2 linked regions of the Sinobacterium norvegicum genome follow. The protein of the gene in region 2 interacts with the protein of the main gene of each other region in a pairwise test. Links are inferred from orthologs where the notes say so. Each region holds a gene or a part of one and is shown on either strand. Other genes may lie near its edges.

Region 1 (4,046 bases), 130 kb from region 2 along the record:
GCCCTGTGGTATTCGAAGGTAAATTAGATTACAGATATTAAACCAACTAACTGACTGAGTTAGGGTTTCCCCCTATTGCTCACCCTTTTTGAGCGCACTATTATTACACAATGTTAACAACGGCAATTCATGTCCCGCCTCGAGAATTCTATACCGCATTGAAGTTAGAAGCATCGTCAATCAGCGACTATGCTAATAATTGTTTTTATTGGCGTCTTTATTCAGTAAGTTCGAGAACGTCACACCCATTCATTTTTTAACAACGTAAATGGCCATCACTATGAATAACTGGATTTTGGTTTTAAACGCAGGCAGTTCAAGCCTTAAATTTGCCCTCGTCGATGCAATCACCGGTGACAGTGGCTTCGAAGGATTAGCCGAGCGACTCGGCAACACCGATGCCGTTATCACCATTAAATCCAACGGCAATAAAAGTGAGAGCAAAATAGCCGATGGAAAGATGGCTTCCGCTATCGCCATGGTCATGTCAGCACTGCCGGCCGACACCGTACCCGCCGCCATCGGCCATCGTGTGGTTCACGGCGGTGAAAAGTTCCGTCAATCGGTCGTCATAGACGATAGCGTCAAGGCGGGAATTAAAGATTGCGCCAAACTCGCTCCGCTGCACAACCTGGCTAATTTAGAAGGTATCGAGGCCGCCCAACAAGCCTTCCCCAACCTTCCTCAGGTTGCTGTTTTTGATACCGCTTTCCACTCCCAGTTAGAGCCTCAGGTTTACCAGTATGCCATCCCACAAAGCCTCTACCGCGACCATCATATCCGCCGCTACGGCATGCACGGCACCAGTCACCAATACGTTGGCGAACAGGCTGCCATCGCTCTCGGCCAAGATTTTAACAACATCCAAATCATCACCGCTCACCTCGGTAATGGCTGTAGCGCCAGCGCCATACGAAACGGCCACTCTGTCGATACCACCATGGGCATGACGCCACTCGAAGGCCTGGTCATGGGTACTCGCTCCGGCGATGTCGACCCCGGCATTATTCTCTGGCTGGCACAGCAGCAGGGCATGGATGGCGACCAACTGTCAGATTTATTGAACAAAAAATCGGGGCTACTCGGCCTCAGTGAATTGACCAACGACTGCCGTGGCATCGAAGAAGCTGCCGCCGAAGGTCACGCTGGCGCCAAGCTGGCGCTCGATGTTTTTTGTTTCCGTTTAGCGCGGACTATTTCTGCCTTAACCGTGGGGCTCGACAGGCTTGACGCGTTGATCTTTACCGGTGGCATCGGCGAGAACTCAGAACTCATTCGCGCCCGAGTAACCGAGCAACTATCCATTTTTAAACTTGCCATCAACGAGACTGCCAATGCTGATCGTAAGCGCAGTAACCCCAATATTGCGCAGCCGGGAACAACACCCGTACTGGTGATCAATACCAACGAAGAATATATGATCGCCAAGCAAACTTTGTCACTTTGCCAATAAGCTGATTGCCCGCTAATTACCGATAGGAATTTTAATGAAACACTGTTTTATGCTCAGCCCAATGGGTTCATCCACCGGCGCCAGTTCTGTCGCCATGGGCGTTTTACACCTGGCCGATCAGCGCGGACTATCGGCGGCGTTTTTTCTGCCCGTTGCTCAATCGGTGCAAAGTCTCAGCACTACATTCGGCGCCAAACCTGCGATGGGAATGGAACAACTTCATCAATACCTCAGCGACGGCGAACTCGATGATGCCTTAGAATTAATTGTCGCCGCCTACGAAGAAGCCGCCAAAGATGCTGATATCGTTATCGTCCTCGGCTTGGCCGCCAATGACCAAGCCCCCTTTGCCGCTCGAGTCAATGCCGCGCTAGCCAAGTCTCTTGACGCCAAGGTTATTTTGGTTACAACAGACACCGAGGCCTCGCACCAATACATGAACCGCAAGCTCGAAGTGGCCTCTGAAGTTTATGGTGGCTCTGTGCACGGTCGCACTCTGGGTGTGGTCATTAATAAAGCCGGCGCGCCTCGCGATGTTCATGGCACGATTCGACCCGAGATGTTCGATACCCAAGGCCGCGAGATCCCCTCCGCCGCAACGCTGGAAAAGCAACTGCCTATCTTCCGTGGCGGTCACTTTAAACTGTTCGGTATTATCCCGTGGCAGAGCCGCTTGATGGCTCCTCGCAGCATCGATTTGAACCGCGTTTTACCGGTTCAAATGCTACATGAGGGCGAGGCACATACTCGACGCATTGAGCACGTCAGTATTGGCGCACGCTCTCCAGGGAATCTGGTGTCAGTATTACAACCCGGCACCTTGATTGTGACATCTGGCGACCGTAACGACGTCCTGCAAGCCGCAGCGCTGGCTGAAATTAACGGCAAACATCTGGCGGGGGTTCTGTTAACCGGCGGCTTAGAGCCCGCTGAATCAACTCTGCAGCTCATTGCACCCGCTCTTAAATCCGGTCTGCCAATTATGCTGACCAAGATTGCCACCTATCCAACAGCCACGCGTTTGCCATCACTCTATCCCTATACACCGGATGATGACAACGAGCGCTTCGACGCGGTAACAGAACATGTCGTCGCCCATTTAGAGCGGGAAAAGTTCCGCGAAATGATCAGCGTCGATGGCGAGCGTCGCTTGTCACCAGCGGCCTTCCGCTACAACTTGGTCCGGGTCTCATCGGCACTGAAGAAAACCATTGTTTTGCCTGAAGGCGATGAGCCTCGCACCGTTGAAGCCGCCATTGCCTGCGCCAAGAAAGGCATCGCTCATTGTCAGCTATTAGCTGAGCCCAAGATCATTGATGAGCTGATGAAAAAGCGCGGCTGGGACTATCCTGAACGTAACTTTGAGATTGTCGACCCTCGCTCTATTCGTAATAAATATGTCAACGCCTTCGTCGAACTTCGCAAGCACAAAGGCATGAACGAGGTTCGCGCCCATCAGCTACTCGAGGACAACGTCGTGTTAGGCACGATGATGCTTCAGCAGAACGACGTCGATGGCTTAGTCTCTGGTGCGGTACATACAACCGCCAATACGATTTTACCGGCTTTACAGCTCATTAAGACAAAACCTGGCTCAAGCTTGGTGTCATCGATCTTTTTCATGTGCCTGCCGGACCAGGTAATGGTTTACGGTGATTGCGCCGTTAACCCGGACCCCGATGCCCAGCAGCTCGCTGACATTGCCATTCAATCGGCAGATTCCGCTGCCGCCTTTGGCATTCCTCCTCGCGTCGCAATGATCTCCTACAGCACCGGTAGCTCTGGCACCGGCGCCGATGTAGAAAAAGTGCGCGAAGCAACACGACTTGCCAAGGAATTACGCCCCGACTTGTTGATTGATGGGCCGCTACAATATGATGCAGCCACCACCGCCAGTGTCGCAGCCAGCAAGGCACCGGACAGCCCTGTCGCCGGCAAGGCAACGGTAATCATATTTCCTGATTTGAATACCGGTAACACCACCTACAAGGCAGTGCAACGAAGTGCCTCTGTGGTCAGCGTCGGCCCGATGCTGCAGGGTTTGAACAAACCGGTCAACGATTTGTCACGCGGCGCATTGGTAGACGATATTGTCTATACCGTCGCACTAACCGCCATTCAAGCAGGCGCAGACAATCCCGAGACTAATTAATACTCAGCGCTTTAACCACTAACAAAAAGCCTCAACTTTCTGGTTGGGGCTTTTTTTTGGACAAAATAAATAGCCTGTTAATTTTTCCCGCCGGTTAATCTGATATACACTGGAGGCATCTCATACAAAAAGAATAATGACTATGAAAAATACAATATTGCACCTCGCAGTGGTGACATTGACCGGCCTGTTTACCAGCCAGTCATTCGCACAAATGTTTATCGAGAGCGGCCAGCGCTCAGGCCGTACAGAGTTTACAATTCAAGCTGCCTATCAAGGCTCAGAGACCTTTGACCTCGGTGCAGGCAGCGAGATGAAAACCAGTAGCGATACCGGTTTTGGCATGAGCTTTGGCCACAATATTGATAACCATTGGAATATTGGTTTCAATATGAATTTCAATAATGCCAATTACAACGCCACTGTGCCGTTAGAAGGTTC
Region 2 (5,499 bases):
GTTGAACCAGGTCATCCATATCAGTAAAGGTGTTTTCAACGGCTGCTGGAACATCTTCCTGAATGACGTGGCACTGGAGACAGAAATATCTAGCCGGTGAAACATCGGCCTTAAAATTACCAGCTCTATCCATATAGTGAGTGACGCTGACCATGGGAGCCATTGATTCACCTGTCCGTTTGCGAGAGTGGCATGAAAGACATTTGTTAGCGTAAATATCAGTTTGATAGCCGTCTACTCGGTGAGGGATGATTGGCGGCTGCATGGGGTAGTTTCGTACCTGCTTTACATCGCCATTCACCACTTTCGGGGTAACAGGAGGCGTTGCCTCTTGATCTATCGGTACAGAACGTAGTGTTGCTGTTTCAGCGATAGCCATTGCGCTGCATAGGGCAACAAAGGTCAAAATTATAAGCTTTCTCATTTTTGTCTCCCTACACTTTAACTATTTTAGTGGCGCACTTTTTGAAATCCGTCTGCTTGGACAGCGGGTCGGTTGCATCAAGTGTACACTTATTGATTAGCTGGCTGGCATCAAACCAGGGCACATAAACTAAGCCCATTGGCGGCTTGTTTCTCCCGCGAGTTTCTATTCGAGATTTAATCTCTCCCCGTCTGGTTACAACCTTGACCTCGTCTCCACGACGTAAGCCCTTGTTTGTAGCATCATCAGGGTGCATGAAAACAACGGCATTTGGGAAGGCACGATTAAGCTCTGGTACGCGCTGCGTCATCGAGCCGGAGTGCCAATGTTCTAATACGCGGCCAGTACACAGCCACATATCATACTCGTCATCGGGCGCCTCTGCGGGTGGCTCGTAGGGCAGTGACCAGATCACCGCCTTGCCATCAGGTTTACCGTAGAAATCAAAGTCCGAGCCGGCTTTAACATAGGGGTCAGAGCCTTCTTTATAGCGCCACTTTGTCTCTTTTCTGTCGACGACAGGCCAGCGCAGGCCGCGTACATCTGCTTCATGGTAATGGTCGAACATTGCTAGGTCGTGGGCGTGGCCGCGGCCAAAGGTGGCATACTCTTCAAACAGGCCTTTTTGTAGGTAGAAGCCAGCTTTCTCAGACTCTGGGTTGTTATAGCCCGGATACTTTTCACTGAAGTCGCTCATTGGGAATTTGTCGACGTTGCCGTTTTCAAATAGTACCTGGTAGAGAGTTTTTCCCTTGTACTCTGGGTTGGCAGCAAGAATGTCTTTATCCCAAACCTCGTCGGTGGTGAAGCGTTTAGAGAACTCGACTAATTGCCACAGATCAGACTTCGACTCACCCGGAGCGTCGACTAATTGGTGCCACAGCTGGGTTCTGCGCTCGGCATTACCGTAGCCACCTTCTTTTTCTACCCACATGGCTGTCGGTAAAATCAAGTCGGCTGCTTGGCAGGTGACGGTAGGGTAGGCATCTGACACAACGATAAAGTTGTCAGGATTACGATAGCCTGGCAAACCTTCTTCGTTAATGTTGGCTGCCGCTTGCATATTGTTGTTCACCTGTACCCAGTAGACATTAATTTTACCGTCTTTTAGGGCGCGGTTTTGAGCAACAGCGTGGAGGCCTGGCTTGGGTGGAATTGTCCCTGAAGGTAATTTCCAGATCTCTTCTGCCTTTGCACGGTGCTTGGGGTTGGCGACAACCATATCGGCTGGCAAACGATGTGAGAATGTACCTACTTCACGCGCTGTGCCGCAGGCTGATGGCTGGCCTGTTAATGAAAACGGGCTGTTGCCGGGCTCAGCAATCTTACCGGTGAGTAAGTGGATGTTATAGATGAGGTTGTTACACCAGACGCCGCGAGTGTGCTGATTGACGCCCATGGTCCACAGTGACATCACTTTTAGGTCAGGGTCAGCATACATCTCGGCAAGTTCGATGAGCTGCTCAACCGGTACCTTGGACAGCTTGGAAACAGATTCGGCGGTGTAGCTGCTGACGAACTTCGCGTATTCGTCAAAGCTACCTGCAGATGAGTCACCTGCATTGGTCGCGTTTTTGGCCGCCATCTCGAGTGGGTTATCCGGCCTTAAACCATAGCCAATATCGGTGACACCGATACGGAAACTGGTGTGTTTATTGACGAAGTCTTTATTGACCTTGTCGTTTTGGATGATGTAGTTTGCGATGAAGTTGAGTATCGCGAGGTCGCTCTGTGGTTCGAAGATCACCGGTACATCAGCGAGCTCGAATGAGCGATGTGTATAGGTTGATAATACTGCCACGCGAGTATCGGGCTTGCTGAGGCGGGTGTCGGTAATACGGCTCCATAGAATGGGGTGCATTTCCGCCATGTTAGAGCCCCAGAGCACAAAGCGGTCGGCGGCCTCTAAATCGTCATAGCAGCCCATAGGCTCATCCATGCCAAACGTGCGCATGAAGCCGACAACGGCTGACGCCATGCAGTGTCGAGCGTTCGGGTCGATGTTATTGGATCGGAAGCCGGCCTTCATTAATTTTGATGCAGCATAGCCCTCGTAGATGGTCCACTGACCAGAACCAAACATGCCGATTCCTTCTGGGCCCTTCTCGGCAAGGGTTGCCTTCCACTTTTCGGCCATAATGTCGAAGGCTTGATCCCAGCTGATGCTGGCAAACTCACCGTTCTTATCGTACTTGCCGTTTGTCATGCGAAGCATCGGTGTGGTTAGGCGGTCTTTGCCGTACATGATCTTCGAAAGGAAATAACCTTTGACGCAGTTAAGCCCCTTGTTAACCTCGCCCTTAATATCGCCATGGGTGGCGACAACCTTGCCCTGTTTAGTGGCGACTTGAATAGAGCAGCCGGTGCCGCAGAAGCGACAGGGGGCTTTGTTCCATTCAAGCTCGGTGTCTTTGCTGCTGGTGATTAAGTTGCTCGCTTGGCTGGACATGCTAATGCCAGCGGCAGCAGCAGCAGTGGCAGCAGCCTGGGCTTTAATAAATTGTCGGCGATCTAATTTCATAACTGCTCCACAGAGGTTGTAGTGATTTCTAAGTCGTCTATTTCTTGGTGTAAGGTGTTTTTATCGGCTATCTGATGGTAGACCAATTGTGAGTCGATGACGTGTTCGGTCAATCGAATTTCATCGGTAATTTGAGCCAAGGATTGAGTGCTGTCGGCCTCGATGACAACAACTAACTTGCCTTTGTCGTCGGCGGCTTCAACAGAAGCATTATTATGGTTATTGAAAACTTGTTGAACGCTGGGTAAAAAATCTGGTTTTACCGATACAATCAAACTCGCAATATGCCATTCATCCGATGGCTTTTGAAGGTGTTGCTCAAACGTGTTCATAGTGCTCCAAAGTAGCATTCTCTGCGGCTATAGGCGTGATTGAAATCGCATGTGTCGGACAGCTGCTCTGGCAAAAGCCGCATCCAGTACAGGCCGAAATGTTGATGCTAGGCCGGGCGATTTTGTGTTGATAGTTGAAACTGATCGCAGACGCGTCACAGCTATCTAAGCAGCTCATACACATAACATTCTGATAGGCGAGGCAGTTTTCATTGATGTGGGCGTCTTGCTGCCAGGCCATTGCAGTCGTCCTACTCTCAGCTGCTAAAAAAATATCTTGCTTACAACTGGCGGCGCAATCGCCACAAAAATCGCAGCCAGATTGACTGAAATTAATCGTCGGAAAACCATTGTCATCTTTAACAATAATATCTTCAGGACAGGCTGTTAAACAGTCGCCACAGCGAGTGCAGTTAGCGTCAAAAGCAGACTGACTGATTAACCAAGGTAAGGTAGTTTCGCTGCTTACTTTGTTGCTTGCAGTGTTGTCAGCGAGACCGCCAGAAATGAAAAAACGACGGCTCCTATCCAGCGTTGTATTCATTGTTCTTAGACCGTTGGTGGGCCAAAAATCATTTGTGAGAACCATACGGCAAAGCCAAAACCACCTACGATAGCAATTGCCAAGAAGGGGGCGGCAATAACTGTGGTGAAAAGAAAGACTTCAATTTCTTCAGATTTGCTGGTATCAACATCATCAGTTTTCATAGTGTCACTCTGACTGTATTTTATTAACAAAAATTATAGCAGGTATATTAATTCAACTTACTAGTTATAGATCAAATAATTAGTAAGAATAAGAAAATATTCTATATTCTAAGAATATTTTTAATATATAGCGCTATTAACCAAGTGTTGTGCTGGGTTATTGCTGGCCAGGTTTGAAAAATCCATTGTATTGGAGGCGAGCCATCCACGTTGCTCTGGTTTTTATTTTACTATCCTGTACCTTTATACCTTCTGTTGTCAACGTGTTGGAAGTAAATCCATTATGCCAATTGATCCTGTTAATCACAGCGCTTTAAGGGCACTATTGGCGATGGCCGCTTTAGTGATCGTTTTAGCGGGCGTTAAGACCGCTGAGGCAGTGGTGGCGCCGTTGCTTATTGCGCTATTTATTGCTGCAATTAGTGCGCCATTAATGTTTTTTTTAACTCGCCAGAGGGTGCCTCAGGTCGTATCGCTAATCATTGTGTTGATGACAATCATTGCCTTTGGCTTACTTGTTTCCTCGATGATGGGGGCGTCGCTGGATGGCTTTAGCAAGAACTTACCGCAATACCAACACAGTTTAAGCAATATCGGTAGTAACTTAGCAGCCTTTCTTTCGGGTTATGGTCTCGAGGCAAATGCGGCAGAAATGAAACGCTTATTTGATCTTAGTGCCGTCATGGGTTTTGTTGGCACGACGTTTAATCGTGTCTTGGGTACCTTAACGAATACGTTTTTAATTTTACTTACCGTTGCCTTTATTCTACTCGAACTAGGCTCATTTAAATTGAAAGTGATGCGCATTGCCGATGATCCAGTGAAGTCAATGGCCAGGTTTGAGCATTTTTCATCCACCCTCAATCGCTATATTGTGATTAAATCATTAATGAGTTTCATTACCGGCTTGGTGGTGTTCTTCGCCCTATATTTGCTGGATATTGATTATCCGGTGATGTGGGCAATCATGGCTTTTTTGCTCAATTTCGTACCCAATATTGGCTCTATTATTGCCGCCGTACCGGCGGTGTTGTTAGGACTTATACAGCACGGCCCCGATACGGCTTTAATTATCGTATTGGTTTACCTCGGTGTGAATAATATTGTTGGCAACATGGTTGAGCCCCGGTTGATGGGGCGAAGTCTGGGATTGTCCTCGCTGGTCGTGTTCTTTTCATTGGTATTCTGGGGCTGGTTGTTGGGTCCTATTGGTATGTTCTTATCAGTGCCTTTGACGATGACGGTGAAAATAGCCACCGAGGAGTCTGATGAGACGCGGTGGATATCCGATATTCTGAGTTCTGAAGAAGAGCTTTAATTTGAATGATGCATCTATCAGGCTGTAAGACGTAATGGATATTGCACTAGAAATTTTGGCGTTGTTATTTTTGGTGGCAGTCTTTGCCGGCTTTGTTGATGCTGTTGCAGGCGGTGGCGGACTGCTTACATTACCGGCACTGGTTTTTGCCGGTGTACCTCCTATCGCTGCCTTGGCGACAAATAAGCTGCAAGGT

What was found.
Region 1: the proteins of L9P87_RS07935 (region 2) and pta interact in binary tests that used the Escherichia coli proteins (3 or more experiments, as listed by UniProt). The link is inferred for Sinobacterium norvegicum from one-to-one orthologs.

What each region holds. Positions count from the first base shown.
Region 1 is NZ_CAKLPX010000001.1:1,903,182-1,907,227, forward strand. Bases 1,097-4,046 are described here. They hold pta (phosphate acetyltransferase), read left to right. Parts: upstream 1,097-1,487; coding sequence 1,488-3,605; downstream 3,606-4,046. Other genes in these bases: L9P87_RS08555 (acetate kinase), read left to right, coding at 1,097-1,453; L9P87_RS08565 (outer membrane protein), read left to right, coding at 3,748-4,046. Outside these bases: more of L9P87_RS08555, read left to right, coding at 281-1,096. UniProt on the Escherichia coli protein: Involved in acetate metabolism. Catalyzes the reversible interconversion of acetyl-CoA and acetyl phosphate. The direction of the overall reaction changes depending on growth conditions. On minimal medium acetyl-CoA is generated.
Region 2 is NZ_CAKLPX010000001.1:1,769,836-1,775,334, reverse strand. The notes cover bases 1,610-4,524. They hold L9P87_RS07935 (chaperone NapD), read right to left. Parts: upstream 3,278-4,524; coding sequence 2,942-3,277; downstream 1,610-2,941. Other genes in these bases: L9P87_RS07920 (AI-2E family transporter), read left to right, coding at 4,317-4,524; L9P87_RS07925 (periplasmic nitrate reductase, NapE protein), read right to left, coding at 3,827-3,985; napF (ferredoxin-type protein NapF), read right to left, coding at 3,264-3,821; napA (periplasmic nitrate reductase subunit alpha), read right to left, coding at 1,610-2,945. In the rest of the region: L9P87_RS07945 (nitrate reductase cytochrome c-type subunit), read right to left, coding at 1-424; more of napA, read right to left, coding at 435-1,609; more of L9P87_RS07920, read left to right, coding at 4,525-5,303; L9P87_RS07915 (TSUP family transporter), read left to right, coding at 5,338-5,499. UniProt on the Escherichia coli protein: Chaperone for NapA, the catalytic subunit of the periplasmic nitrate reductase. It binds directly and specifically to the twin-arginine signal peptide of NapA, preventing premature interaction with the Tat translocase and premature export.